One region of the Marinomonas algae genome, then DNA from elsewhere that is predicted to be linked to it. Evidence: predicted binding sites of a transcription regulator. Region 1 holds the regulator's gene; each other region holds the start of a gene.
The links. The regulator sigma-54, encoded in region 1, starts transcription at its own class of promoters, with help from an activator protein. The targets are predictions, from matches to a motif close to TGGCACNNNNNTTGCTNT.
Positions count from the first base shown of each region.

Region 1 (7,737 bases):
GACTTTAAAGGGCAAATGAGTCAGCTGCATTTTGATACGGTTTATGACAGCCCTTGGTTTGTGGATGCTTTGTCTGGGTATGTTAGTTGGCAAAAACAGCAGGATACTTTTTTAATTGTAGGGAAAGGCCTTAATGTAGAGCGTAATGCTGCTCATATCCAAGGTGGGTTTCGTTTAGAGATTAGAAAAGATGAGCCGGACTGGATTTCGTTAGACTTGCATGGTGACAATATTCCGACCTCTGATCGGCTATCGTATATCCCGCCAAAAGCGCTCAACGAAGACCTTAGACAATGGATAGATTCCTCTTTTGCTGATGCAGGTATGGTGAGTAGTGCAGATGTTCTTTTACATTCTGAGCTTTCAGATGGTGCTGATCCACATGTGAGAGTACAGCTTGCTGCTCGTGATCTTTCAATACAATTTGATGAAAACTGGCCTGTGGCAGAACAGGTTAGTGGTGCCTTTGAATTCGATAACAAAGGCATTTCTGTCAATGTTGACTCAGCTGTTTTGTCAGGGCTTAGCGCTTCAGACATAAAGCTAAGCGTGCCTATTGTAGATAATGCTGCAGATTGGCTGAATATCAAAGCTCGGGTCAAAGATGACTCCGCTACCATTATTTCCATGTTAAAAGAAACGCCCCTAAACGAAACAATAGTTAAGCCTTTTGAGAATTGGGATGTTACTGGAGAGGTAAGTGGTAGTTTTGATGTGAGCGTGCCTTTCTCACATGGCCAAGATCCAAAGGTTCAGGTAAGTCTGAATTTTGAGAATAACCCTGTAACATTGAAAGACTTAAATCTTCCTACGGTTATTAAAAAGGGGCAGTTAAATTATACCTCTGCAGAAGGTATTCAAAATTCAGAGTTCCAAATTCAAGGTTTGGGAGGAGAATCACGTCTTAGCCTGACCTCTAACAACACATTTGAAGGTGAATTGGCTATCTCTGGAGATTTGTCGGGAGTAGCTAATTTGCGAAATGTACTTGAGTGGCGTGAGCTCCCAGACGCTTTAACAAATGCAGTGTCGGGAAATGCGTCTTACAACGGCACTTTATCCATTAATCAGTCACAAAGTGGGCAGCTTGATTTAGTCATAAACAGTGATTTGCTTGGAGTGAATGTTGCTCTTCCCAAGCCAGTCGGCAAGAAAAATGAAGAAGCTAAACCTCTTAACATAAAACTTAGGCAACATGAAGACGACTTGGTTGTTGACCTAAATTACAGTGCTTTGTCCAACTCACGTTTCCTCATGAATGAAGGAGAGTTTGTGGGCGGAGAGGTCATTATGAATGGCGAAGAAGGGCAGTCTTTAAGTGACACAATTCCTAAAGGGTTGGTGTTGAATGGCAACTTTGACTACTTTGATGTTCAGGAGTGGTTCTCAGTCTTCAATAAACTCTCATCGGATAGCGTGAAACAAACAGAAGTTGAAGTTCCTCAACTGCCAACATGGATTAATAAAGTAAATCTTATCATTGATGATGTTGAGGTGAATCCGTATAACACTTTGCGTAACTTTAAAGTGTCTTATGATGCTTCAAAGAGCGGTGCTTTATTGGTGAGTTCTGATGAACTGAACTTCTCGTATACAAATGAAAGCCAAACGCCAAATTTACATTTTGGCTTTTTAAGCTGGAATACTGCCCCTTCAAATGATGATGTAGCCCCGCATGAAAGTGAAAATGTAGAGGCACCAATTTCTGCATATCAGGTGCCAAACATAAATTTATCGGTGGATGAGCTGTATTTAAACGAAAAGCCATACGGTGATTGGCAGCTGGCAGTCAAAAGAAATGCGAATAAAGTGAGTGTTGAGCCTATAGCGACCAAATTAAAAAGCGGTACTTTTTCTGGGCGTTTCGTTTGGGTTGATGCTGGAGAAGATTCTACTGTTGAGTTGTCGATAGGAGCAAAGGGTAAGGATATTGGCGAATTAGCTGGGAAGTTTTCTAATGAGAGTTATCTCTCATCCAAGGCTTACCAGCTTGATGTTGACCTCAATTGGAAAGGGCATCCGTTTTACTTTGACCGGAGTTCTGTGTCGGGCGGTATTAGTTTTTCTGCCGACGACGGCAACTTTCACAAGGTTGATGAGTTACCCTCCTTTTTAAAGGCGCTTGGTATTTTCAATATTGGTGCTTTGAGCCGAAGGTTAGTGTTGGACTTCTCTGATATTTACGAACCTGGGTTAACCTATGATGATTTCAATGGAGTGTTGTCTTTAAATAAAGGGATTTTGACGACAACGAAGCCAATCAAGATTGTCGCACCTTCTGCAGAGTTGGTTGTAGAAGGGAAGGCGGACATTGTAAATGAAACATTAGATGAGAAATTGACGGCAACTTTTCCGTTAACAGGCACTTTACCTCTCGCTGGCTTATTGCTTTCCACGCCTCAAATTGCCGGTTTGCTCTTTATTACGGATAAATTGATTGGTGATCAATTGTCTAAGGTGACCAGTGTTCAATACAAAGTAGAAGGTTCGTTTAATGATCCGGTTATTACGCCCATTAAGTATCGACCTTTGGAGAAAAAGTAACTAAGTTTTACTTTTGGAGGCTCTTTGTCTCACATAAAAAAAGCTCTAGCTATTTGCATAGTTAGAGCTTTTTTTATGACTTATTTTTTTAGGTGTTACTTAAGGCCTAAGCGTTTTTCTTCTGCTTCACGTAAAAAACGAAACAGCTTTTTACGGTTGGTTGTGTTGCTTCCTTGTGACACTTCTTTCTGAGATAGGCGAATAAGCTGTCTAAGTAGTTGTATGTCTTCCATGTTTGGATTTTCGTCTAGATATTGAGACAGAACCTCTTTACTGTTTTCACCGACTAAAGCGTCTCTTTTGGCTTCTAATTGATGAAAAAGCTTATTGTATGCGGCTGAGGTGGAGTCAAATAAAGCCACTCGTTGAGCAATCGCTTCATGATCTTCCGTACGCATGATTTTGCCTATGTACTGTAAATGTCTTCGTGATGCTTCGTGGTGTTTGATTCTTTCTGCTTCTGCAATGGCATCGCGTAATGTGTCAGACATTTCAACTTTCTTAAGTTGGTTTTTGCTTAACTTAAGTAGCTTTTTACCAAGATCTTGCAAAGCTTCCATTTCTCGCTTGATCTGGGTTTTGCTTTTAGGAATGTCGTCTTCATTTTCAAATTGATCAAAGTCTGTCATGGGAACCTATATTAAAAAGATGGTAGCAAGGCCAAGGAAGGAAAGAAATCCAACAACATCGGTTACTGTTGTAAGGATTACGCTTCCGGCAAGAGCTGGGTCTATACCGACTTTCTTCAATAAAATCGGTAAAAGTGTGCCTGTCGTTGCGGCAAATAAAAGATTAATGATGATCGCGCCCGCAATGATATAGGCAATCTTCATATTGTCAAACCAAAGTGCGGTGAGAGCGGCAATAATTGTTGCCCATAAAAGCCCATTAATAAGGCCAACAATGAGCTCTCTGTTTAACAACCAGCGAGTGTTGGTGGTGCCTATTTGGTCGAGCGCGATGCCGCGTATTACCAATGTGAGAACTTGAGAGCCTGCGATACCGCCCATACTGGCGACGATAGGCATGAGAATGGCGAGAGCAACAACTTGGTCTAGTGTATCCTGAAATAACCCAATGACATAAGAGGCAATAAACGCCGTCACCAAATTGACTCCTAGCCATACAGCGCGGCGCCTTGTTGTTTTCATAATAGGGGCGAATGTATCTTCGTCGTCATCAAGACCAGCCATGCTTAGCATTGAGTGTTCTGCTTCGTCTCGAATGACATCAACCACGTCATCGATCGTGATTCGCCCTAGAAGCTTTTTGCTTTTTCCATCAATAACAGGGGCAGAAACAAGGTCCATTTTTTCAAATAATTGCGCTACTTCGCTGGCAGGTGTTTCAGCTTCAATGACGGTGTATTCTGTTTCCATGATATCCCGAACGATATCGCTGGTGTCTGACACTAATAATTTTGTGAGAGGAAGTGTGCCTAATAAGCGGTCAGATCGGCTAACAACCAGCAGGTTGTCTGTCATATCAGGGAGAATGTCGTGTCTTCTTAGGTAGCGAAATACAATATCAATCGTTATGTTTGGACGTATTGTTATTGTGTCTGTATTCATTAAGCCACCGGCAGAATCTTCCGAGTAGCTTAAGAGAGCTTCAACACGCATTCTGTCTTGCGTTGTCATGGACGCAAGAACTTCTTTTACAACGGTTTCAGGTAGGTGTTGTAATAAATCGGCTAAGTCATCGCTTTCGAAATTTTCCGAGAGCTCTATCAGTCGCTCGGTATCCATGTTTTTCATGAATTGAGCGCCGATATCTTCACTTAGGTATTGTAGTACTTCGCCTTGGTTTTCTGAGTTAATTAGCTCCCATAAAAGCTTTCGCTCTTTAGGCGGGGAGGATTCGAGTAATCGAGCAACGTCCTGCGCAGGTAGCGCACCGTTAAGTAAATAACGGATTTGCATGGTGGCACCGGATTCAAGAGATTCGGTGACTGTCTGCAGATGATTAGTTAGAGTTGCTTTCTCTGACATATAAAGTGTTACTCATCTTCACCAAAACGATTATTGATCAGTTCTATTATGGCTTTTAGAGCGTCTTCTTCGTCATCTCCATTGGTTTTAATATGAATTTCGGTGCCTTTTCCTGCAGCGAGCATCATCATTGCCATAATGCTTTTTCCGTCGACGTTACGACCTTCTTTTTCGATGGTAATATCACAGGAGAAGCGAGAAGTTGTTTCAACAAGCTTTCCTGCTGCTCTAGCATGCAAGCCAAGTTTGTTGATGATAGTAATAGACTCTTCTTGCATGCATGTTTCCTATATTAACGAATCAAATATATTGAATAGCTCTTCGTTTGTTTGAGCGGTTCTTAGTTTATCTAAAGATTGTGGCGATTGTGCTAATTCTGCAATTTGCGCCAATGTCGACAAATGAGAGTCGCACTCGTGAGGTGGAACGATGAGGGCGAAGATCAAATCTACTGCTCTTTTGTCAATAGCATCAAAGTCAATCGGATTTTGTAATGACATTACAACGATTGCCGTATGATTAGCAGACTCCAAACGGCAATGAGGAATGGCTATACCATTTCCTATACCAGTACTACCAAGTTTTTCTCGGCCTAATAAAGCGTCATAAACCGCTTCGTTATCGCAATGCAGTTTGTTAGATGCGACTTCCGCTAAGTTCTCAAGAACGCGTTTTTTGCTGACAATCTCTTGTTTTGCAAAGACAAGTTCTGCTTTCAATAATGATTTTAATGGCATGGTAAAATAGTGTCCGTTTAGATCAATCGCTTGCGTTCATTGGATGGCGGTATGTTCATCGCCTCGCGGTATTTTGCGACAGTACGACGGGCAACTTGTATGCCTTGGTCTGCCAAAATAGTCGCTAGTTTATTATCGCTTAAAGGTTTTTTCGCTGGCTCATCTGTTACTAGCTTTTTAATCATGGCTCGTATCGCTGTAGAAGAGCATTCTCCGCCAGATGCTGTATTGACATGGCTAGAGAAGAAATATTTAAGTTCAAAAATACCTTTTGGTGTGTGTATGTATTTTTGAGTTGTCACCCTAGATATTGTTGATTCGTGCATGCCGACTTCTTCTGCTACATCGTGAAGTACCATGGGTTTCATGGCTTCTTCACCTAATTCAAAAAAGTCAATTTGACGGCTTACAATACAGCTGGCAACTTTCAGAAGGGTTTCATTTCGGCTTTGTAGACTTTTCATGAACCACTTGGCTTCTTGTAATGATGTCTTAATATAGCTCGCGTCCTCGGGTGTTGAGGCGGTGCTAGCCATAGCAGAATAAGTTTCGTTTATTTTGACTGGCGGCAAAGCGTCGTTGTTTAGCTCTACTTGCCAACTGCCATTGCGCTTTTTGACAGAAACATCTGGAATGACATAGTCCGTATCGTCTGCATCAATAACAGAGCCTGGACGAGGATTAAGTTGCTGTATTAGGCTAACAACTTCTTTGAGAGCTTCGTCTTTGAGCTTTGTTTTTCTGCTTAATTGCGCAAAGTCACGACTACCGAGAAGTGGCAAATAATTGTCAATCAAGTTGTGCGTGCTTTTGTATAAAGGATGGTTTTGAAACGCTTCTAACTGAACTAAGAGGCAGTCTCGTAGATCGGTAGAGCAAACACCAATAGGATCAAAACGCTGCAGTCTATGTTGGACGGCCATGACCTCTTCTATATCAAGCTCTTCTAGTTCGATAGAAAGAGACTCGCAGATATCGTCTGGTGTAATACTTAGGTAACCATCTGGCTGTACGCATTCAATGATTGCGTATGCAATCTCAATGTCTCTATCAGACATGTGAGTTAAATTTAATTGCCAGATTAAGTGGTCTTGTATGCTTTCTGCTGGCGCATTACGGCTTTCGAAGTCGCCGTCACCTTCATAGCTATTGTTGTCGCTGATCGCGGCAGAGCTTTGATAGGTGTCATCCCAGTTGCTGTCTATTGAGAGCTCTTCAGGAATGCTTTCTGTCCATTCTGATTCAACACGAGCTTCTTCACTTGTATTGACATCAGGTGTTTCTGGTGTGCTTTTGGATTCGATGCTGGCTGGTGCTTCTACTTGCCCTTGTTCGTCATCGTCAAGTTCAAGAAGAGGGTTTGACTCAAGAAATTCATGAATTTCTTGTTTAAGATCCAGCGTAGAAAGCTGCAACAAACGTATCGCTTGCTGTAGCTGAGGTGTCATGGTCAGCTGTTGACCGAGTTTTAACTGTAAAGACTGCTTCATGGAGCAACTCTTTTTATTTGAGTGAATTGGAACGAGTTATGCATACTACTCCCTTTCTGCAGTAATGATAAGGGGTTACAGGCGGAAGTCGTCACCTAAATAGACTTTTTTTACCTGTTCATTGTTAATAACTGTACTGGCATCACCAGAAGCAATGATATATCCGTTACCCACAATATAAGCTTTATCGCAGATGTCTAAGGTTTCTCTGACATTGTGATCTGTGATTAGAACGCCAATGCCGCTTTCTTGTAAGTGTTTAATAATAAGTTTGATATCGCCAACAGAAATAGGGTCAACACCAGCGAAGGGTTCGTCTAAGAGAACGAACTTTGGATTCATTGCTAGTGCTCGTGCAATTTCTACACGGCGTCTCTCGCCACCAGATAAGGCCATGCCTAAGTTCTTTCTGATATGGGTAATATGAAATTCTTCTAATAAATCTTCAAGCCTGGATTTTTTCTGGGCTTTTGTGAGTTCTTTGCGTGTTTCTAAAATCGCTAAAATATTGTCTTCAACAGACATTTTTCTAAAAATGGAGGCTTCTTGTGGTAAGTAGCCGATACCTTTTTGTGCTCTAGTGTGCATGGCGTTACTGGTGATGTCTTTACCATCGATAAATATGCCGCCTGCATCATTGGCAACCATTCCAACTATCATATAAAAGCATGTGGTTTTGCCTGCGCCGTTAGGGCCAAGCAAACCAACGGCTTGCCCTGACTCAACTGAGATGGAAACATCTTTTACTACTTGTCGTTTTTTGTAGCTCTTTGCTAGGTTTTTAGCTTCTAGAAGGGCCATTTAATTTGTTTCCTCAACTAATGGAGGTTGAAACGTCATTGATACTCTGCCTGTGCCTTTTTTTTCTGCACTAAAGGCTCCATCACTAATAGTGTAAAGGATGTAGTCGGCGGATATAAAGTTGTTTAGCTTGCTTAACTGTCCATTGCCTATAATTTCTAGTTTGGATTCAGT
Region 1 is NZ_JBLIXK010000006.1:173,964-181,700, reverse strand. It holds gene ACMUMQ_RS10635 (YhdP family protein) at 1-2,544, shown strand, start outside; gene yjgA (ribosome biogenesis factor YjgA) at 2,640-3,173, opposite strand; gene mgtE (magnesium transporter) at 3,180-4,535, opposite strand; gene ACMUMQ_RS10620 (HPr family phosphocarrier protein) at 4,544-4,813, opposite strand; gene ptsN (PTS IIA-like nitrogen regulatory protein PtsN) at 4,823-5,272, opposite strand; gene ACMUMQ_RS10610 (RNA polymerase factor sigma-54) at 5,290-6,762, opposite strand; gene lptB (LPS export ABC transporter ATP-binding protein) at 6,838-7,563, opposite strand; gene lptA (lipopolysaccharide transport periplasmic protein LptA) at 7,564-7,737, opposite strand, start outside.

Region 2 (7,737 bases), on a different contig from region 1:
TGCTGAGTGAAGGTGACCCTTTCTTATTAGCCAATGGTTGTCGCGGATCAAAAGGGTCTCGGTCTGGAATCCTGTCTTCTTCTGCGACAGCTGGCAAAGAATTAAGTGGTAAGCGATAACCCATTGGGCTGTCGCCAGGGATGAGAGTAATTACATCACTTCGCATTGGCCAAAGTGAGCTGTCCCAACTGTTTGTGATGGTATTAAACTCCAACGGCAACAAATAACCTGTGGTTTGGCTTAATCCACGGTTCAATAATTTCGCCAAGCGGCGGCGTTCTAAATCGTCTTTTAGATCCGCTTTGGTTGGGTCTGCATCCGCGGGCAAAGATTGTTCTAACCATAAATAGTACAAAGTATCTTCGTAAGTGCTCTGAAGGTACTTTTTGTCTAGGTTAAGCTGCTCACATAAGGCTGTACCAAAGGCTTCTGCGTCTTTGATGGTGTGTTTATAATTAGTATCAACACGAGCCAGATATTTTGGATCATTCCAAAGAGCAACACCGTCCGTTCGCCAGAAACATCCTAGCGCCCAGCGAGGAATTTCCTCACCTGGATACCATTTACCTTGTCCATAATGAAGCAGGCCATTTGCGCCAAATTCTTGTTTCATTTTCAGAAGCAAGTCTTTCGCAAGTTTGAGCTTATCTGCGCCCAACGCACCTGTATTCCATTGTTCGGAATCCATGTCGTCAATGGAGACGAAAGTCGGCTCGCCACCCATAGTCAGACGAACATCGCCTTTTTCAAGCTCTTCATCAACAGCGAACCCAAGTGCTTTGATGGTTTCCCATTCACCTTCTGCATAAGGTTTTGTAACGCGAGGGTCTTCATGGATACGAGTAACTGTGTTGCTGTAGCTGAATTCACATTCACATTCATCGATGAAGCCTGTGATTGGCGCTGCAGAAGCTGGTTCAGGAGTACAAGCTAAAGGAATGTGACCTTCGCCTGCGAACAAGCCAGATGTCGGGTCTAACCCAACCCAGCCTGCGCCAGGTAAGAAAACTTCACACCAAGCGTGTAAGTCAGTGAAATCTTCTTCTGGTCCAGAAGGGCCGTCGAGGGCTTTCACATCGGCTGTCAGTTGCACCAAATAACCCGATGCAAAACGAGCAGCGAACCCAAGGCTACGAAGAATTTGAACCAATAACCAAGACGTATCGCGGCAAGATCCTTTTTTCAGTGTCAGAGTTTCTTCACAAGTTTGGACACCTGGCTCTAAACGAATCCCGTAACCTATATCACTCGCTAACCGACTATTGATGGCAACTAAAAAGTCATTTACGGGTGTGTTTTTGCGGTCAACGGTTGATAGCCATTTGTCCAATAATGGGCAAGACTCTGTGACTTTTAAATAAGGCTCTAATTCTTTTTTAAGGGCTTTATCGTACGCAAAAGGGAATTCTTCTGCGTAGCTTTCCACAAAGAAGTCAAATGGGTTGATCACCGTCATGTCGGCGATTACTTCTACGATAAATTCAAGCTTATTGGTTTTTTCAGGAAACACTAAGCGTGTCTGAAAGTTTCCAAAAGGGTCTTGTTGCACATTGATAAAGTGCTTTTCCGGTAAAACTTTTAAAGAATAATCGTGAATTTTGGTACGAGAATGTGCCGCAGGTCGTAGTCTTAAAACATGAGGGGCGACATTAATAAAGCGGTCAAACTCGTAAGTGGTTTTGTGCTGTATTGCGACTCTAATGGTCATGCAGCGTCTCCCTGCCTAAATTGAAACCAGTTTTCTGTGATTTTATGGTTAATTTCAATAATGGCGATTTGTAATTCGTTAAGGTGGTTGTGGAAGTCTTCGTTTAGATCTTCCGAACTTGAAAGTGGGTATTTAAATTCAAAAATTTTATTTGCTTGAGCAACTATTAGTGCAGAACGAGGCAGTTTTTTTGCCGCTTCACTGATTTGGCCGAAGCAATAATCCAAGCTGCGTGGGAAGCATGGGTCGTTCATCAAAAAGGTTGTGGCTTTTGCGCCGTTGATTGAGGTTCTGACTGTGCGACGGTAATCAAAGTAAGCACTTTGAGATTTGAGGACTTTCGACCAAGTTACTTGGCCAAGTTGAATTCTGGCTTCTTGATCTGATTGCAACATTAAGGAAACGGCGGCATCTAGAATACGAGTTCCCATATCTGCGCGCTCCAAATAGCGCCCCATGATCAAGAAATGCCAGCCAGAATCTCGGCTCATCGCGCCAGCAAAAAGGCCAATGATTTTTTGACAGCCTTCAATGATGGTGTTCAAGAAAAGGTGGCGCTCTGAACGGTTAATGCCTTGTTTAATATTTTTCTGAGCGTATAGATCTAGTTCGTTAATCAACTCCCAGGTTTCTTTAGGCACCACGTCGCGAGTGGTTCGGATGTTTTCTCGAACCATTTTGAGAGAAGACAAAATAGAACTTGGATTGGTGTCATCAGCGAGCAAAAATTTCACGACATTGCGCTCGTCTTTTACCTTGTAGCGCTGTTCAAAGGTGTCTTCGCCACTGAGAATTTCAATCAGGTTGTACCAAGACACATTGATGTCGTTTGGTAGGTCGAACAGTAAGTCATCATAAACGCTGACTAAACGGGCGGTGTTTTCAACGCGCTCTAAGTATCTTGCGCTCCAATATAAACGCTCTGCAACTCTAGATAACATAATTATTCCCCCTTAGTGTCAACGATCCAAGTGTCTTTACTACCACCACCTTGTGACGAATTAACGACCAAGGAACCTTTTTTCATTGCGACGCGGGTCAAGCCACCCGTTGTGACATAAGAGTCTTTGGCTTGCAAAATAAACGGACGCAAATCCAAATGGCGAGGTTCTAATGTTCCTTTGGAGATTAGCGTGGGAGACGTTGATAGTTTGAGCGTAGGCTGAGCTATATAATTTCTTGGATGCTTGGTGATCAAATCTGCAAATAATGCTTGCTCTTTTTTCGTTGAGTGTGGGCCAACTAGCATGCCGTAACCACCAGATTCATTCGCAGGTTTTACTACTAATTTATCCAGATTTTCCAACACATAAGCACGTTGTTCTGGATCATCGCACAGGAAGGTTTCAACGTTTTTCAGAATTGGTTCTTCGTTTAGATAGTAACGAATAATCTCTGGAACATAAGCATAGACAACCTTGTCATCGGCTACGCCCGCACCGGGTGCATTGGCAAGAGCCACATTGCCTTTACGCCATGCGCGCATGAGCCCAGCGACACCCAAAACAGATTCTGGATCGAAGGCTTCAGGGTCAATGAAGAGGTCGTCGATACGACGGTAAATTACATCGACACGTTCTGGGCCATCAATGGTTTTCATGTAAACACAGTCATCGCTGTCGACAAACAAGTCGCTGCCTTCCACCAATTCTGCCCCCATTTGCTGAGCAAGAAAGGCGTGTTCGAAATAGGCTGAGTTATATATGCCGGGTGTTAAAACCACGATTTCTGGATTCTCAATGTCTCTAGGGGACAAAGACACCAAGGTATCAAATAATTGAGAGGTGTATGAGTCGACCGGTAGTATGGATTCGTTCTCGAATAATTCCGGTAATACACGTTTAGTGATGGCACGGTTTTCTAGCATGTAAGATACACCAGATGGGACGCGTAGGTTGTCTTCTAAAACAAAGAAATCACCATTTTCATCGCGAACTAAATCCGTGCCACAAATATGCGCCCAAACACCGTAAGCAGGTGATACGCCGACACATTCTGGTCTGAAGTTTTTGGAGTCTTTGATGATGTGTTCTGGGATGATGCCGTCTTTGATGACGTTTTGGTCGTGGTAGAGATCGTCGATGAAGAGGTTGAGTGCTTTGAGACGTTGTTTTAGTCCCGCTTCTGCTATTTTCCAGTCTGATGCTTTTATGGTTCGGGGGACAATATCAAAGGGCCATGCTCTATCTATGTTGCCTTCTTCTGTGTACACCGTGAAGCTAATGCCCATTTCTTGTATGGTGGCTTCGGCTGTTGTTCGCCTCTTTTCTAGTTCTTCTTCAGATAAGCTGTCTAAATAGCCTAAAAGTTGTTTTGCTGGTGATCTTGGTGTTCCATCTTTATCAATTAATTCATCAAAAAAATCTGATGATTGGTATTGGCTTGTTAGTGTTTCCATGTATACCTCGTTCTCTACATTATCCTGGAGGCGTGTGCTTTAATTTTGCACATGTCGGTGTACTTTTTTTGTGCGCCCGCCCCATCTTTGGGAGACGTCTTTGCTGTACAAGGTTAGACCAAGGATGGTCAAAGTATCGCTTTTATTCAATTAACATAATGACGACGCATTATTAACAATATTCAAAGCAAGGATCGCGCCATACTGTTTGTCTGTATAATGGCGAAAAATGGTTTTTCGTTTCATGATCTAGGTCTGTTTTACAGCGAAATAAATTCATTATCATGGTGCGCTTGTTCAGTTGACGCTGTTATCGCGCATTAAGAGAGGGAAGATAAGTGAGCCAAGTTAGTCGCATTATAATCGTCGGTGCTGGAATCGGTGGCTTAAGCGCTGCATTAGCGTTTGCGAAGCAGAATATCCACGTCACGGTTTTGGAACAGGCTGAGTGCTTTGGCGAGGTGGGAGCTGGATTACAGATAAGCCCAAATGCGTTAAAAGTATTGCGACACTTGGGGTTGGAAACCGAATTGAGCCAATATGCCTTTACGCCACAGCATGCTTCAATGCGTGACTATAAAACGGGTGATTACTATCTAAAAGTTCCTTTAGCGGATCAGGCCATTCATCGTTATGGTGCTCCTTATTGGCATTTGCATAGAGCAGACTTACATCGTGTATTAGTAAATGGTTGCAAGGCAGCAGGTGTTGAGTTCATCTTAAGTGCCAATATGACTCATTACGCTGAGACAGCAGAAAAGAGCGTTCAGGCTACTTTAGATGATGGTCGTACGTTGGCTGCGGATTTATTGGTAGGCGCAGACGGGATTCACTCCACTGTACGAGAACAAATGTTAGGTCATGAAAAAGCGACTTTCATGGGGCAAGTCGCGTGGCGCGGGATTGTTCCGGTCAGTGAGTTGAAGGTGAAAGTTCAGCCTGATGCGTGTGTTTGGGTTGGTCCGAATCGCCATTTCGTTAGCTATTATTTGCGTGGTGGTGAATATGTGAATTTTGTCGCAGTAGAAGAACGTGATGATTGGACTTCTGAATCATGGCGCGAGGAGGGGAATGTCGCAGAGCTTAAGCAAAGCTTTTCTGATTGGCATCCTGAAGTGACAGAGATTTTGTCTGCAGCAAGCAATAGCTTTTTATGGGCATTAAATGGTCGAGATGAGCTGCCTACTTGGCATCAAGGGCGTGTGGCATTACTCGGAGATGCTTGCCACCCTATGTTGCCTTTTATGGCGCAAGGGGCTGCTATGGCAATTGAAGATGCTTATGTTCTGGTGAAATGTGTTGCAGACCACAGGCTTTCTGATGCATTGATCGAGTATGAGAAAATCCGTAAACCACGAGCGACCAAGATTCAAAAAATGTCCAAAGCCAATGCGGGCTTGTATCACATGCACGGTGGACTTGTTGGGAAAATGAAACTTAAGGCGTTAAAAGCTGCTTCTCAATTTGCACCAGACCTCATCCAGTCAAAGTTAGATCCCGTTTATGGTTATGATGTTAATCAATTATAAAAAACATGTTTATTACTGTTTGATCAAATTTTTCTTTTAAAACAATCTGGAAACCTCAGACTTTACGGCTTTTAAATTTCCTTTTGCCAGCCATTGCTTTGGCTATTCTGTTGGGCAAAGGCAATTTAAATCAGAGTATTGAAACCTTCATATCTTGAATGTGAGAAGCTGAGTGGGCTTTTTATTCGCTTTCTTTTTCTTTCCTGTTTTTATTTCTCTTCTTATTGTTAAACTCACCGGCTTTTACCTCAGAGCGTTATTGATTACTAAGGAATTAGAGTGAGACAAGATTCTGGTTTTAAAGCTGAATGGATATTGGTTTTAGTGACGGTTTTGGCTGCTTTTGGATGGATTTTTTCCAAAGAGGCGTTAGCAGGATTGCCACCTTTGTTTTTTATGGGTGCTCGTTTTCTGATAGCGGGTTTTGTTCTGTTTCTTGTTGGGCAAAAATACTTTCGTGTTATTCAGTGGGGAGACGTCAAGCAAGCGATTATGATCGGTGCTGTGATGGGCGTTGCAATGATGAGCTGGATAACAGGTTTGGATAAAGGAACGAACCTTGGCGTTGGGGCTTTTATTACCTGTCTTGGCGTAGTGTTTGTGCCGATTATCGGTCGTTTAGTATTTGGTGTTCGTCCCCCTTTGAGTATTTGGGTTGCTTTACCAGTGGCTGTTGTTGGGTTGGCGTTTTTAGCGCTAAGCAATGGTTTGAGTTTTGAAGTGGCGCATTTATATTTCCTTGGAACGGCAATTGGTATCGCTTTTCAGCTAAACCTTCTGTCACGCTTTCTCGTTCGTATGCATGTTTTGGTGCTGACCAGTATTCAATTAAGTGCAGCGGGCGTTCTGTTGCTTTGCGTATCATTTTTGACAGAGAGCCTACCTCAGAGTGTTGAGCTAGAAGTTGTTGGATGGTTTTTCGCCAGTACATTAATTGCAACAAGTTTGCGTTATTTATTACAAACTTATGGTTTGAGTTTGACGCCTGTTAGTCACGGTGCCGTCATTATGAATTTGGAGCCTGTTTGGGCTGCGATTTTTGCTGTGCTTTGGTTTGATGAAGTAATGACAATCGGTCAGGTATTCGGGTGCTTTTTAATATTTGTTGCCATGTTGGTAAGCCGTTGGTCACAAATAAAAGGGATATTTAAGAAGCATTAATACCTTATATTAAAAAGAGTCTATTTCTCCTAAATTAATTAAAAGCTGTTTATATTGCGAGGTTGTTGGTGGTTGAATAATGGAAGAAAAAGGGAAGTTTGGCGTTTTGTTATTCAGTGGCATTAATCATGCAAAAACTTAAATCATATTAAATGCAGTAAAGTGGTCGATTTACATTCATTTACACGTTTCATCCTACATTATGGGTATGGCTATACATTATAGTTATGCCAACGATTTTTTAATTTAAAAGGAACTCAAATCAATGCTCACAAAATCAAAATACGCTTCGGGTTTTCTACTGTTAGCGCTTTTAGCGGGGTGTCAAGAAGAAGTAAAGACAGCTCCTGTGGCTCAGGCAGCTCCAAAGGTTGAAGTTGGGGTTGTAGTGATTGAACCACAACGTGTTGAATTGAAAGCTGAACTACCAGGCAGAACAACAGCAAGTTTAACCGCTGAAATTCGCCCTCAAGTAGGCGGTTTGGTTAAGCAGAGATTGTTTGATGAAGGTCAGCAAGTGAGTGCTGGCGATGTCCTTTATTTAATTGATGATTCCACTTATGTGTCTTCTTATAAGCAAGCGCAAGCGGACTTAGAGTCTGCGAACGCGACTTTGGTTTCTGCAAAGCAAACAGACGAACGTTATGCGCAGTTGCGTAAGCAAAATAACGTTTCTCAGTCTGACAGTGATGATGCTCATGTTGCTTACCTTGAAGCGGTTGCAAGCCAAAAGAAAGCAGAAGCGGCACTTGAGAGCGCTAAGATCAACTTAGAGCACACTAAAATCACCTCTCCGATTGATGGTCGCATTGGGATTTCTGAAGTGACGGTGGGGGCTTTGGTAACTGCGAGCCAGACAACGGCTCTGACAACCGTTCGTTCACTTGACCCTATTTATGTGGATTTATCACAAAGTAGTTTGGATCAGTTGAAGCAGCGTT
Region 2 is NZ_JBLIXK010000001.1:734,438-742,174, reverse strand. It holds gene ACMUMQ_RS03490 (transglutaminase family protein) at 1-1,708, opposite strand, end outside; gene ACMUMQ_RS03485 (alpha-E domain-containing protein) at 1,705-2,649, opposite strand; gene ACMUMQ_RS03480 (circularly permuted type 2 ATP-grasp protein) at 2,652-4,106, opposite strand; gene ACMUMQ_RS03475 (FAD-dependent monooxygenase) at 4,445-5,635, shown strand; gene ACMUMQ_RS03470 (DMT family transporter) at 5,915-6,796, shown strand; gene ACMUMQ_RS03465 (efflux RND transporter periplasmic adaptor subunit) at 7,062-7,737, shown strand, end outside.
Region 2: ACMUMQ_RS03480 (circularly permuted type 2 ATP-grasp protein) is a predicted target of sigma-54. The motif match lies at 4,291-4,308, and genes of this name have one in related genera.

Region 3 (7,737 bases), on a different contig from region 1:
CGTTACGTGAAGCCAAGCGACAAGGGATTAACACTGCCAAAGTCTTAGGGCTTCAGGGGGCTCAAAGTGTGGCCATCAATAGGACGAAATGGAAGGGAATTATTGAGAATACAATACTTCATCGTTCTTTTAGTCTTAAAAAGCAAAAAGTAGCTTCAATCAATCAATCAACCCCTGAGGTACTTCATGAAGAAGTCTTTATTGGGTTGGAATATGAAGGAAAGAATTATCACGCTGGGTATTTTATTGGCTTGGCGAATCAGTTTGATCTATGTGATCAGCTAGACCGAGTTATTATTGAGCGGGTGATTGACTTTATTAAATCTAGAAATCTAGAGAAGCCTTTGGCCATTAATTTGTCTGCTTCATCCTATGCTAAACCAGAATTTATTTCGTGGTTGGATAAAGTGCTAAGTCAGACAGAAGAGGGTGTTAAGAACAAATTGATCTTTGAAATATCGGAGCAAAGTGTTTTGGCTGAAGAGTCGCAGACCCAAGTGTTAGCCGATCTATTGAAAAAGCATAATGTTGTGTTTGGTATTGATAATGTTGGAAAGCAAATTTCTGCGTTCCAATATTTGCAAATGTTGATGCCAGATTATGTGAAAATTGATTCTTCTTATACACGTATGGCAGCGGGTAAAGAGTCTGAATCCTTCTTCATGCACACTTTATGTAAGGTGTTTAGTAGCTTGAATATTGATGTCATTGCAACAGGTGTAGAGCATGACAAGCAATTGAAAGCATTGGCTCGTTTTGATGTTGCTGGAGCTCAAGGCTATTGCGTCGGCCGAACTCAAGAAATGTAACCGCTAATCTGTTGTCTTGGAGGCTCTTTTTATATCAAAGAGTCTCCGTCAGTATTTTGAGTTTCAATCATTAGGTCATCATCACCATTGTGAACACGGCGAACCCATTTTCTACCCAATATTTTTTTCTGGGCAGCCAGAGGAAGTTCGGTAAATTGGATAAGGCGCTTTTCCGTTAAGAGGTCAATTAAATCCTCGATGATACGCATCATATCGTTATCAGAATTGGCTAATATTTGTTGGGTGCTGGTGTTTTCTGAGGTGAATTTCTTTTCTAATATCGCCGCAACGGTTGGCTCATTTGGAGCGACCAGTAGGTGATATTCATCCGTTTGAGATGCTGAAACGTCAATGATAACGCCTTCATCGTTCACTTTTGCGTATAGCATTATTGTGTCCTCAGTGTGTAAATTTGTATTTCATGCCTTGGTGAGCTTTCTATATTACTTAATAAACACTATTCTAGACAGATACATTATAGATTGGTTTGTAAATAAGACTTTCGGTAGTTTAGGAGAATATAGAGTATGTCTGACTCTGATCAACCAGAACAGAACTCTTCGTCACCTGTAGGAAATGATTCTTATGAAAAAGATAAAGTCATGAATGAGCAAGGCGAAACGCAAAAGACGACGCCAGATCAAGAAGAGTTAGCAAAAGCTGCAGATCAATGGGATATGCAGAGTGCTTCTTTGGAATACCCAAACCCGCTTTTGGATTGTTTGGTTTTACTAAGTAAATATTTCCATAACCCTTATACGGCAGACAGTATTGCCGCTGGATTACCTATTACTGATAACGCAATGACGCCTGAACTGTTTCAGCGTGCGGCAAAGCGTATCGGCATCAGTACTCGTTTTGTTAAACGACCTTTAAACAAAATCCCAGACATGGTTTTGCCAGCTGTCCTGCTTTTAAAAGATAAGCAGGCTTGTGTTTTATTGGAAATTGATCGAGCTAAGAAAACGGCAAAAATTTTTCGTCCAGAATCTGGTGAAGGTGAGGTGACCCTTTCTTTAGAGGAACTGGAGTCTTCTTTTACTGGTTATAGCTTTTTTGTTCGTCCTTTGTATCAATTCGACAAGCGTTCGACAAAAGCTGATGAAACTGAGCGTAAAAAAGGACATTGGTTCTGGGGAACTATTGCAGGCTCTTGGCGCATATATCGAGATGTGTTTATTGCCTCTCTGCTCATTAATATTTTTGCTGTGGCTAGCCCGCTGTTCGTCATGAACGTTTATGATCGAGTTGTACCAAATAATGCGTTTGACACTCTTTGGGTTTTGGCAATTGGTGCTTCCGTAGTTTATCTATTTGACTTCTTGTTGCGTAGTTTGCGATCCTACTTTATTGATATTGCAGGAAAAAAATCAGATATTCTTATATCGGCTTCTATCTTTTCTCGGGTGAGTAATATCACGATGGCCTCGCGGCCTAAGTCTGTTGGTGCTTTTGCAAAGAACCTCCAAGAATTTGAAAGCATTCGTGACTTTATCACATCGGCGTCCATTACTACTTTGGTTGATATTCCTTTTATGTTTTTGATCATTGGTGTGATTTGGTTGATCGGTGGCCCTGTGGGCTACATTCCAATCATCACCATTGCTCTGATTATCTTGTATAGCTTGATTGTTCAAATTCCACTACGTCGCTCAATAGAAGAAAGTCAGAAAACGGCATCACAAAAGAATGCGGTTCTTATTGAAAGTCTTTATAACGCAGAGAGTGTAAAGCTGAATAATGCCGAGGGGGTTTTCCAGACTCAATGGGAAAACGCTGTCGGTAACATTGCTGATTGGGGAGTGAAAACTCGTCAGTTGTCTCAGTCTTGCTCCGCATTTGCCATGGTTGCCCAGCAATTGACCACAGTCATTATTGTTATTGTTGGGGTTTACCAGATTTCAGAAGGCCTAATGAGTATGGGGGCGCTAGTTGCTTCCGTTATGTTAACTGGACGGGCGCTTGGCCCTATGGCGCAAGTGGCGAGCTTGGCAACGCGTTACAATCAGGCGAAATCTGCTTTCAGTTCATTGAATGAAATTATGTCTTCACCGGTAGAAAACCCAGATGATGTTAAGTTTGTCCATCGTCCAGTATTTAAGGGTGACTTCCAGTTTGAAGCCATTAATTTTTCTTACCCTGACCAAGAGCAAGCTGCGGTTACGGACGTTAATATTAATATCCGACAAGGTGAAAAGGTCGCGATTATTGGGCGTATTGGTTCGGGTAAATCCACATTAGGTAAGTTGATGACTGGCTTGTATACACCAAGCAGTGGAGCAATACGTATTGATGGTGTAGATATTCGACAAGTAAACCCAACAGATTTGCGTCGCAACATTGGCTCTGTTTCTCAAGACGTCAATCTATTCTATGGCTCAATTAAAGACAATATTGTGATGGGTGTTCCATATATGGAAGACGATGCCATCATTCGAGCGTCCGATTTATCAGGTGTTTCCGAGTTCGCTAACCGTAAGCCAAGCGGACTAGACAGCATCGTTGGTGAGCGTGGTGCATTGCTTTCTGGGGGCCAAAGGCAAAGTATTGCGATTGCTCGAGCACTTTTGTTTGATCCGCCGATTTTGATTTTAGATGAGCCAACTGCCTCAATGGATAATACGACAGAGTCACGAATGAAGCGTCGTTTAATGGAAACGGTAAAGGACAAGACTCTTATTTTGATTACACACAAAGCCTCTATGCTGGATATGGTTGATCGCATTATTGTTATGGACAATGGTCGACTCATTGCGGATGGTCCAAAAGCACAAGTGCATGAAGCGCTCCGTCAAGGCAAGTTGAAGGTTAGTTAATAATGAGTAACAAAAATCAAATATCTCAAAATGACTTAGAGTATTTAACAGACCGTAATGCGGCTCTTATGCTTAGAACCCCTAGAGGTGGGCGCATTATTCTCTGGGTTATCTTTATCTTTATCGCAGTTGCGCTTGTTTGGGCGAATTACACCTCATTGGATGAAGTGACGGTAGGGGAGGGTACGGTTATTCCTTCGAGCCAAGTACAGCAAATCCAAAACCTTGAAGGTGGTATTCTAAAAGAGATTAATGCACAAGTTGGCCAAGTGGTGGAAAAAGGCCAAATCTTGATGACAATTGAGAATACAGAAGCACTCTCCACTTTGCGTGAACGACAAGCCGAATATATTAACTTGCAGGTTAGAGCAACTCGACTTCAAGCTGAATCTTATGGTGTTGAGCCAGAATTTGACCAAGATGCGTTAGAACAATATCCCTTAGTTGTCACGCGAGAACTGGATTTATATAAGAACAAAATAGAGTCGTTGCGAACGAATCAGGTGAGTTTTCAGCAGCAAATAGAGCAAAAGAAACAAGAAATAGTTGAATTGCAAGCGAAGCTAGACAACTTAAGACAAAGTTATGCCTTTTCAAAGGAAGAGTTAGATTTGACTCGCCCTGCGTTTGAGCAAGGTGCCGTTTCTAGAGTGGAATTGCTTCAACTTGAAAGGGAAGTGAATCAGCTTAAAGGGGATTTAGAAGCAACGGAGTTGGCTATTCCTCGAGCGGGTTCTGCACTTAAAGAAGCACAAAGTAAATTAGCGGAAAGTGATGCACAGTTTAGAACGGAAGCACAAGAAGAGTTAACTAGTGTACGAAGCAAGTTGGATCAATTAAGAGAAAACACTGTATCACTTGAGGATAAGGTATCGAGAACTCAGGTACGATCACCAGTTAAAGGGATTGTAAAACAAATCCAAACCAATACGGTTGGTGGTGTTATTAAGCCGGGCGTCAATATGATGGAGATTGTTCCAATTGAAGATTCTCTATTGATTGAGGCGAAGGTTCGACCAGAAAATATTGGTTTCATTCAACCTGGATTTAATGCGGTTGTTAAGCTTTCTGCTTATGACTTCGCTATTTTTGGTGGCTTAAATGGTGTGGTTGAAAACATCAGTGCGGATACAATTTTGGATGAAGAAGGAAACAGTTTTTACCTTGTTCGCGTGAGAACAGATAAAAACTATTTAGGAAGCGATGATTCAAAACTCTCTATTATTCCAGGTATGCAATCTACCGTAGACATTATTACGGGTAAGAAGACCTTACTTGATTACCTATTGAAACCAATATTGAAAGCCAAGAATAACGCCCTTAGAGAAAGATAATTACAAAAATAGAATTTGTAATTCTTAAGCTGTAACAAATGTTAACAATGGCAATGCTTTCTACTGGTTAGAATCATTTTAGTTGGAACTGATAACACAACGAGATCTGCTTTGAAAATATTATGTTGGAATACAGATGACGCCGTATGGACACATTGGAATCAAATAGTTAATACCAATGTAGATTTATTTCGAGTTAAAAGCGGAGAAGAAGTTCGTCGATCATTACAAAGCCTATCCACAGATTTTCATTATTGCTTTATTTACTTAGCAGATGATGGGTTTGCGAAAAATGTAGAGGATGTTGTTGCTTTGCGTGCAGAGTTTCCACATCAGAAAGTCATTGTTTTTCCTAATCAATCGAGCCAAGCGGCCGCATTAAGGCTTTTTTCTGTTGGTGTTAGTGGTCAGTGCGCTCCTTATATTGGTGAAGAACAATTGTCTCTGGTTTTGTCGGTTGTTGATTCAGGAGAAATTTGGGGTGGAAAAGCTTTCATTCAACAATTGATTTCACAGTCTGCTGTCAATGCTGTTTATGAAAGTGAGCTTGAGGGGCTATCTGATAGAGAGTTAAGTGTGACGCAATTAGTTGCTCAAGGATTGTCAAATAGAGATATAGCAAATGAGATGGGGATTACAGAACGAACAGTAAAAGCTCATTTGACATCTATCTTCAAAAAAACCAATACAAAAGACAGATTAGCCTTGGCTTTACTGGCTCAAAACCAATAACAGTGCACCCCAATTTGGAACTTTAGCTTAATCTCTCTGCACCAAATTGGGTCTTTTATTTTCTTTAGATTTCTATTTCTCCCTTTATTTTTTATATATCCCTGTTAATACAGGGATTTTATGAAATATTGTCTTTCTTTTCAGGCTTTAAAATGGCGCATATCTTGCAGTATATAAAAGTATATTTTTATATTTTTTAAGAGAGTGCACTATGTCTGCGCCCCCAGAGAAAGAGTTAACTGTCATGCTTGTTGATAATGAGCCTGCCCGAGCAGCCATTGTAGAGCAAGCAATGACAGACAGTGGCTATCGTGTCATTAGGCGTCTTGAAAATGCCAAAAACCTAACGGAAGCCGTTAATCAATATCAACCTGATATGGTTATTATTGATATTGAATCTCCTGATCGAGATATATTGGAAAATATGTCTCGCCTTACTCAAGATAATCCTCGCCCAATTGTTATGTTTGCCGAAGAAGATGACTCTCGACATGTTGAGGCAGCCATCAGAGCTGGTGTCAGTGCATATGTAGTTGATGGTGTTAATAGCGGAAGTGTCAAAGCACTGTTGCAAGTTGCTATTGCGAGGTTTCGTGAATTTCACGCCTTAAGGTCGGAATTGGAAACAGTCAAAAGCCAATTAGAAGACAGAAAACTTATTGATAAAGCGAAAGGTTTAATTATGAAACATCAGCAATGTGATGAACCCGCCGCCTACAAAGCATTAAGAAAGTTAGCCATGGACCGCAGCCAACGTATGACAGATGTCGCACGTAACATTATATCGGTAATGGAACTCATGGGAGGTGCAAAGTGAGTCAAAAACAAGAGAATACGACACCTTTGCATAACGGGACTGTTCGTATTGGATTTATTCCATTAATAGATTGCGCTCCTTTTGTTATCGCAAAAGAGAAGGGCTTTTTCGCTTCGGAGAGTGTCGATGTGGAGCTCTCTAAAGAGGCATCTTGGGCGAGTATTCGTGACAAAGTAGCGTTTAATGTACTTGATGGTGCTCATATGTTGGCTTCTATGCCGATAGCAGCCACGTTAGGAATAGGTACCATCAAAAAAGCGATGCAAACCAGCTTTACTGTAAGCCATAACGGAAATGGTATCACCATTGGTAATGCTCTTTATGATCAGCTTCAGCATTATTCTGGGTCAGCTGCAGATATTCGTACGGGGGCGGCGCTCAAAAAACTGATCGATAATCGAGATAGGCAAGATGCGCCTCTGCGTTTTGCGATTGTGTACCCTTATTCATCACATAATTATCAATTACGAGATTGGTTGAGCCGTGTGGGCATTAATCCAGATGAAGATGTACAAATTACTGTTGTGCCGCCAGTAAAAATGCTCGACGCACTTAAGTCTGGTGAGATAGATGGTTATTGTGTGGGTGAGCCTTGGAATAGCCTTGCTGTTGAACAGGGCGTAGGCCATATGTTGGTTACAGGCTATGAAATTTGGGGAAGTACGCCGGAAAAAGTGTTTGGTGTAAATTCCTTGTGGGCGGAGCAGAATGAATCAGCCCATTTAGCCATTATTAGAGCGTTAGAAAAGGCATGTGCTTGGGTGGATCAAGCGGAAAATCAAACCGAGCTATTAGAGATATTAAGTCATCCGGATTATTTAAACAGTACTGTTGAACAATTGGTTTACGGCTTTAGTGCGATTAAGCCCAAAGGTCAGTTCGATTGGCCGATGGAGGCTTATCAGCGCTTTTCTGGAAGTGAGATTAATAAGCCATTACCAAATTACGCGTTGTGGGTGATGGCGCAAATGCACCGTTGGCAGCAACTAGAAGAGGTTCCTTCATTGAATGAAGTGGCTGAGCAGGTGTATCGCAAAGACCTTTATTATAAAGCGTTAAGACTTGATGTAGAGAAAGATGATTCTTGGCGTTTAAGCTCTTCAGCAGAGTCCAATTGGTTAGAAGCTGTATCGACAGGAAATGTTTCTTTGCACCCGGAAGGTATTTTGAAAGGCTTTAGTGAATAACGTGTCTTTTTATGGTGCGTAGTGCGTAAGAAATGAGCACGG
Region 3 is NZ_JBLIXK010000001.1:97,573-105,309, reverse strand. It holds gene ACMUMQ_RS00445 (bifunctional diguanylate cyclase/phosphodiesterase) at 1-809, shown strand, start outside; gene ACMUMQ_RS00440 (hypothetical protein) at 839-1,198, opposite strand; gene ACMUMQ_RS00435 (type I secretion system permease/ATPase) at 1,337-3,625, shown strand; gene ACMUMQ_RS00430 (HlyD family type I secretion periplasmic adaptor subunit) at 3,628-4,959, shown strand; gene ACMUMQ_RS00425 (helix-turn-helix transcriptional regulator) at 5,071-5,691, shown strand; gene ACMUMQ_RS00420 (ANTAR domain-containing response regulator) at 5,903-6,508, shown strand; gene ACMUMQ_RS00415 (CmpA/NrtA family ABC transporter substrate-binding protein) at 6,505-7,695, shown strand.
Region 3: ACMUMQ_RS00420 (ANTAR domain-containing response regulator) is a predicted target of sigma-54. The motif match lies at 5,845-5,862, and genes of this name have one in related genera.

Region 4 (7,737 bases), on a different contig from region 1:
GTTAAACTTTGCTAAGTCGCTCGCTGTAAGCGCTGGCGAAATGATGATTGAGGCGAGAAATAAAGCGGCGTTTGTTCGTGATTATAAAAGTGATCACGAACTCGTGACGAGTACGGATTTAGCGATTGATCAGTTTTTATGTTCGAGTATTGCAACGCGTTATCCAGAGCATCTTATTTTATCTGAGGAGTCTTCACCGGATCTTCAATTCACCTCCAGCAATACACCTGTTTGGGTAATTGACCCGATTGATGGCACAGTGAATTTTGCTCATGGTCATGCACATGTCGCTGTTTCAATTGGCTTGTATTTAAATGGAGAGCGAGTTGTTGGTGTAGTGAATGCCCCATTTCTTAATGAATGTTATTGGGCTAGAAAGTCGCATGGTGCGTATTGCAATGATGAGTTGCTGAGTGTGTCTGGTAATTCAGTATTGCGTAACTCGCTGGTTGCAACAGGTTTTCCTTATCAAAAAGATGCTTTGAAACCGATACTTGAACGTGTTTCGCGTATTTTGCATGCTTGTCAGGATGTGCGACGTAATGGTTCTGCTGCGTTGGATTTATGTTGGGTCGCAGCAGGTCGTTTAGATGCGTACTTTGAGACGGTAAAGCCTTGGGATATGGCGGCAGGAGCTCTTATTGCAGAGGAAGCTGGTGCAAAAGTTGGGCGTTATTCTGTACCTCAGAATGATTGGCCAGAAGCGATCAATGGTGACTCGTTATTGGTGTCATCACCGGCTCTATTTGATGACTTATATGCTTTATTGCAGCCTGAATATTCGCTGTAATAAAGGGGTGAGTTTGTTGTTTTATAAAATCAGGTGGGTGTAATCGCTTGATATATTGGTTGTGAGTAAAATTTACTATGTCTTTAACAGTGTTTTTTGTTTTTCTTTTTGTTGCTGCTGGCATTATGGCGGTTTCACTTTGGTTTATTTTTCGTCAGCTTAAGCTTAATAAAATGCGTAAGCAGCGCATTATTGATGGTGAGGCTCGTTATCTTGAAGAACGTCAAAAGCGTATTGACAGTATTGAGGTGCTATTAAAAGTAGCGAATACGGATGAGATGGGTTGGATTGAAGCCAGTATTAGAATTAAAAACCTTCTAGATCAGTTGGGTGTTGATTTATCTGACCATGAAGACATTTCAGCTTTTTACATAGTGACAGAAAGCACAATGCATATTCCAACCCATGAGCAATGGAATTTGTTGCCTAAAGAGGCGAAAAAGAAATTCCGTAATGAAATGGTAAAATGCGAAGCCGATAATGCCGAGCACTTATTACGAGCTCAGAAAAGCTTAAGTTGTTACTCCTTTTCTGAATGATAGTTCAGCTTATCGTCTCAGCCGCTCTTTTATGTCTGCTCTTGCTGGGGCTTGTTTTGTTTTATGTAAAACGCCCTGCAAGACTGCCTTATTATATTTTTTCGCCCCAAGATTGTATTGAGTTTTTAACGAAAGCGATAAAGGGGGAGCTGCTAGAACATGAGTGGCATGCTTTTATAGGTATGGCGTTGAGAGGGGATGAGGAATTAGAAAAGTTACGAAAAAGCTGTTTATTTATCGATGAATATTGTGTAAAACGTACGCATTTATTGCACAATCGAAAGTGTTTGGCTTTTGATGATGAGGCAAAATCGCAGCTACAGGAATTGTTGGATGAGTGGCGCCATAAAGTTTCTTATGTAGCCTAATATGTTTTATATAGTGAAGGAGTTAATAGTATGAATGATATGCAAGATCTACTGGATCAAGGTGCCGAGTGGTTGCCACTTATTACTGAAGGGTTAATTAACCTGTTTTTTGGTTTAGTTATATTCTTTATTGGTAAATTTGTTGCTTCTAAAGTAGCTAAGTGGTGTGAAAACCGCATGTTGAAGTCTTCTGTTGATAAAGCAGTGGCGGGTTTTACGTCAAGTATTCTTTATGCCTTGATGTTTGCTGCAATTACTTTAATGGCATTAGGTCAAGTCGGCGTTGAAACCACTTCCTTTATTGCGATTCTTGGTGCCGCAGGTTTAGCGGTTGGCTTGGCATTGCAAGGCTCACTATCTAACTTCGCGTCTGGTGTGTTGATTATTATCTTACGCCCTTTCAAAAGTGGCGATTTTATTGATGGCGCTGGTCAAATGGGTACGGTAGATCGTATTGAATTGTTCCACACTTATTTAAAAACAACAGATAATCGTGTTGTGATTATTCCGAACTCAGCGGTAATGGGTGGCTCAATTGTTAACTTCTCTCGTGAAGCAACTCGTCGTGTAGACTTGGTTATTGGTATTAGTTACGACGCAGATATTCGTCTGGCTAAGCAAATCATGGAAGAAATTATCGCTGCTGATGAACGTATTTTAAAAGACCCTGCATGCACTATTGCAGTGTCTGAATTGGCTGATAGTTCTGTGAACTTTGTTGTACGCCCTTGGGTGAATGCAGCAGATTATTGGACTGTTCGTGCAGATGTTTTAGAGAAAGTGAAATATGCATTTGATGAGCGTGGTGTTGGTATTCCTTATCCTCAAATGGATGTACATCTTCACAAGCAAGAGTCGTAATATCTAAGCTCTTTGCTTTCAAAATGCCGCCAAGTGATTATGATTGCTTGGCGGCATTTTTGTGTGTAAGTTGAATTTAAATCTCTTCTTTCCTTAATTCTACCTACATATGCTTTTAATCAATGGGATAAGATTTTAGATAAGAATAGTTGTGCTCGATCACTTCTAGGTGACCCAAAAAACTCATCTTTTGGTGCGTCCTCGACAATGGATCCTTGATCCATAAACACAACTCGATCGGCTACTTTTTTGGCGAATCCCATTTCGTGGGTTACAACCATCATAGTCATGCCGTCATTAGCTAGCTCCACCATTACATCTAGAACATCGTTTATCATTTCAGGATCAAGTGCAGAGGTTGGCTCATCGAAAAGCATTGCAATGGGGTCCATAGCAAGACCTCGAGCGATTGCAACACGCTGTTGTTGCCCACCAGATAGTTGAGCTGGGAATTTAGAAGCATGATTGGCTAGTCCTACGCGCTCTAATAGCTCGATTGCTTTTTGCTCAGACTCACTATCGGAGCGACCAAGAACTTTCTGTTGTCCAATTTTAACGTTTTCTAATACGCTCATATGAGGGAATAATTCGAAGTTTTGAAACACCATGCCAATACGAGAGCGTAATTGGTTCAAGTTAGTCTTTTTATCTGAAACGGTTGTGTCTTCAACAATGATCTCTCCTTCTTGAATAGGCTCTAGACCATTAACTGTTTTGATTAAAGTGCTTTTTCCTGACCCAGATGGCCCGCAAACCACAACAACTTCACCTTCGGATATGGAAGTTGTGCAATTATTCAGAACTTTGAATGAGCCGTACCATTTGCTGACGTTTTCGATTTTGATCATCTTGATAATTTCCTTTGTAAGCGGCTGACAAGCATTGAACCTGCAAAACAGATTGTGAAATAGACAACAGCCACGAATATAAACATTTCGATTAATTTTTGATCGCGGTTAGCAATGAGTTCAGCACTTACTAAAAAGTCTTTTAATCCCACAACATAAACTAATGAAGTATCTTGAAAAAGGATAATTGCTTGTGTCAGTAGTACAGGAATCATTGCCTTAAAGGCTTGAGGTAGAACAACAAATCGCATTGTTTGTGAATAAGTCATTCCGATGGCTCGGGCTGCAGCAACTTGGCCTGAGCGTATGCTAGAAATACCCGCTCGTATAATTTCTGAATAATAAGCTGCTTCGAATAGAATGAACGCAACAAGAACTGAAGCGAATGCACCAACAGGGCGACCTAAAATTAATGGAACTAAAAAATATAACCAGAAAATGACAAGAATTAATGGCAGAGATCTAAAGAAATTAACATAAGCAGCGGCAGCCCAACTTAATACTGGTATCTTTGCTAGTCGGATCATTGCAAGCGCTGTTCCTATAATAATCCCTCCAACGATAGCGGCTACAGTTAATAAGAGTGTTGTTTTCATCCCTTCGAATAGAAATGGGAGATTATTGAATATTACGGCAAAATCGAAATCACCCATGCTATTTCTCCGCTGCTATCATGCCTGGAACATACAGGCGCTTTTCAAGGTAAAGCATAATACCCATGACAATGAAGGTAACTACGCTGTAAATGATTGTTGCGGCTGTAAAAGCTTCAAATCCTTGGAATGTATATTCTTCAATTTGTCGTGTCATTGCAGTGAGCTCGATTACACCTATTGTTAGGGCAAGTGATGAGTTCTTGAAGATTGTCAGAAACTCACTAGTGAGAGGAGCAATGATAATCCGGTATGCATTAGGCAGTAGGATATGAATATATAGTTTTGTTTCTGAGAGCCCTATTGCTCGACCAGCATTTCGTTGGCCAACACCAATTGCCTCGATACCTGAGCGTACTTGCTCACAAACTCTAGAGGCTGTGTATAAACCTAGAGCCCATACGGTAGTTGTGAAGCCTGGCATGGGCATTTCTCGCTTTACCCATCTTCCAGCATCTGCTGGGAGTAGTTCTGGAAACACAAAATACCAAAGGAAGAGCTGAACCAATAATGGCACATTACGAAATAGTTCAACGTAAGCAGAGCCAATAAAGCGTAAGTATGGATTAGTGGAGGTTCTCATTATCCCTAAAATAGAGCCAAGGGAAAATGCTATAACCCAAGCGCAGAGAGCGATCATTAACGTCCATTGTAGTCCGTCTACTAGCCACCAAATATAAGGGTCTCTAAAAAGAATCCCCCAGTCCCAATTGTACTGCATGGATTTTCCTCATAATGAACCTTTCAAGTGCTATGGCAGCTAGAGCCTAACACTTGAAAGGTTGAGCTTTAAATGGATAGTGAATGGTTAGTGCGGGTAGGCTTGAGTATCAAATGCACCTTTTAGGCGATCTGATAGTGGCATGTTGATGTTTGTAGGTCCTGGAGCAAACCATTTGTTGTATATAGTTTCCATTTCTCCTGATCTCATTAAATCAGACATTACAACACGGCCCAGACGCTCAAATGTTGAGTCGTTGCGTGGTACCATAACGGAATATGGGTCAAATGATAGGAATCGTCCAGTTACGTGATAGTCACTTGGATTTTGTGATTTAGATATTAAGCCGTATAACAGAACATCGTCAGAACCATAAGCGTCAATTCGGTCCGTAGAAAGTGCTAACCAACCTTGGCTATGATCTTTTACTGTAACAATTTCTACATCAATCCCAAGGTTAGAAATAGCTTCTTTTAGGGCTTTTTCATTTGTGGTGCCAGCAGACATACCAATGATTTTTCCGTCTAGATCTTCTATTTCAGTTATGCCAGTTGCTTTTTTGCTTGCGAGCTTTGTTCCGGTAATAAAAGTTGTTGATAAGTAAGCTACTTGTTTTTGGCGTGTTAAATTGTTGGTGGTTGAGCCACATTCGAGGTCGATAGTGCCATTTGCAATTAATGGGATACGTGTTTGCCCTGTTACAGGTACGTATTTAACTGTTAATTTATCGTTGTTTAATTCTGTTTTTATTGCTTCAACAATATTGAGACAAAGGTCTATTGAATAACCGATAGGCTCTTCCGAGTCACTGATATATGAGAAAGGGACGGATGTTTCTCGGTGCCCAATAGTGACGTATCCTCTTTCCATGATTCGTTTTAGAGTTGGTGAATCTCCAGCGTCAGCAAAGGCGGTGCCGGTGATACTTATTGCAGCGCATAGTGAAATAGCGGTTTTAATAATAAATTTTTTCATTATTGATCCTTTCTCTATTTTAAGTTTAGTAGTTAATGGCTCTGTATAAAAAATGTTCGAATTTATTAATGAGTTAATGTTGTTGTTTATAAAAGCACAGACTATGCCAATCGCTTGTATTATCTGAGGTTTCTCGCTAAGAGAAGGGTGTGCAGTTGTGTTGTGTTGTTGTGTGGTGCTTCATTGTGTTTTTTCTGAGGTGTGTGCACCAAAATAGGCTGTTTGGTTATATGTAAATATGTTGAAGTTATAAAAGGTGATTTTATTTTTCTCGCGTCAACTTTAATGTTTTGAGTTTTGGAGAGAGCTGTGCAAGCAAAGCTAATTACCCGTAAAGGTTATCAAAAGCTCAAGGATGAGCTTAATTTTTTATGGCGGAAGGAACGGCCGAAAATCACTGAAATAGTGACTTGGGCTGCGGGGCTTGGTGATAGGTCTGAGAATGCTGATTATCAATATAATAAGCGTCGCCTGCGGGAAATAGACAGAAGAGTTCGTTTCCTGCGTAAAGTTCTAGAAGATATTCAGATAGTTGACTATCACCCTCAGCAAGATGGGAAAGTGTTTTTTGGCGCATGGGTTATGCTGGAGGATGATGACGAAAACACATTGCGTTTTCGTATTGTTGGAGGGGAAGAAATCTACGGTCGTGATGATTACATATCGATTGATTCCCCAATGGCCAAGGCGTGTCTAGGAAAGCAAGTCGATGACGAGCTTGTTGTTCGTGCTCCATCAGGAGATAAGGTCTGGTATGTTTTGGATATTCAATATGAGAAATAATCGCTTAAAAGAGAATTTATTTAATTGTTCTACGCGGTGTGGATATCGTTTCAAAGATTTAAATGATGACGTGACTATTCATCTCGCAGCAGGAGATAAAGCATATTTTATTGAGGCGATTGAATATCGATCTATAGAGTCGTGAGAATTTATTATGGCATGGCGCAGTGGCAACACCCTGCGTGGACAAACTGGCTTTATCCAAGTTCGCTTCCTGCCTCTGAAAGAATAGGGCGCTATTCAGACATTTTTCCCACCGTTGAAGTCGGTAGTACTTTTTACACAAAAGTCGATCAAGCCCAGTTGCAGCGTTGGTATGAAATGGTGAATAACGACTTTCGCTTTTGTTTTAAAGTGTCTCAAGAGATAACTCATCGTTTAAATGAGCGTTCTTGGGGAGAAGTCGTTGCAGATTGGTTGAGTTTTATGGAATCGCTTGTACCTTTGCAGTCAAAGCTAGGCCCCACTATGCTTCAATTTCCTTCGTCTTGTGCTGGAGAGTCGCTGAAAAAGATATTGTCTCTGTGTGATTTGTGGGAGCTAGAGGTGCCTTTATCCGTTGAAGTTCGGCATTTGTCGTTCTTTGATAAAGGAGTGGTTGAGAAGGGGCTACTTGCAGGGTTGTCGAATGCAGGTGTTAATCGAGTAGTGATGGACTCAAGGCCTATTTTTTCCACGCCAGCTTATTGTGAAAGCTTGGTTGATGCTCAGAGAAAGAAGCCAAGAGTGCCTTGTCATCCAGTTGCTACCGCTCAACATCCAGTTGTGCGCTTTATTGGTCATCCAGACTTATCGTTAAATGAGGTTTGGCTAGATCAATGGGCGCTAAAATTGTCTCAATGGTTGAAAGAAGGATTACAGCCGTTTGTGTTTGTTCACTCGTCCGATAATATTGCTGCGCCAACATTAGCTGCAAGACTGGATGAAAAGGTAAATTTGCTTGTCCCTGATTATCAGCCAGCTTTGTTATTGCCAGACTCTCAGGAACAAATTGCGCTTTGGTAGGGGGTGTTTGCTTTTTATTTTGAACAAAGCTGATCGACTAGAATGACGTCGTCATGAAAACCATAGTGCCCAGCTTCATGGTCTTGAATAAAGAGCTTTAATGTTTTGCTAACGCTGCTAAACGCAAGCTCATTCCAAGGGATGTCTTTTAATTCAAACAGTGCTACTTCCGAGCTTTCTTCTGTCGGATGGAA
Region 4 is NZ_JBLIXK010000003.1:266,326-274,062, forward strand. It holds gene ACMUMQ_RS07545 (inositol monophosphatase family protein) at 1-790, shown strand, start outside; gene ACMUMQ_RS07550 (DUF2489 domain-containing protein) at 868-1,329, shown strand; gene ACMUMQ_RS07555 (hypothetical protein) at 1,386-1,697, shown strand; gene ACMUMQ_RS07560 (mechanosensitive ion channel family protein) at 1,728-2,558, shown strand; gene ACMUMQ_RS07565 (amino acid ABC transporter ATP-binding protein) at 2,678-3,406, opposite strand; gene ACMUMQ_RS07570 (amino acid ABC transporter permease) at 3,403-4,059, opposite strand; gene ACMUMQ_RS07575 (amino acid ABC transporter permease) at 4,061-4,780, opposite strand; gene ACMUMQ_RS07580 (amino acid ABC transporter substrate-binding protein) at 4,868-5,755, opposite strand; gene greB (transcription elongation factor GreB) at 6,065-6,538, shown strand; gene ACMUMQ_RS07590 (DUF72 domain-containing protein) at 6,698-7,543, shown strand; gene ACMUMQ_RS07595 (NUDIX hydrolase) at 7,558-7,737, opposite strand, start outside.
Region 4: ACMUMQ_RS07580 (amino acid ABC transporter substrate-binding protein) is a predicted target of sigma-54. The motif match lies at 5,847-5,864, and genes of this name have one in related genera.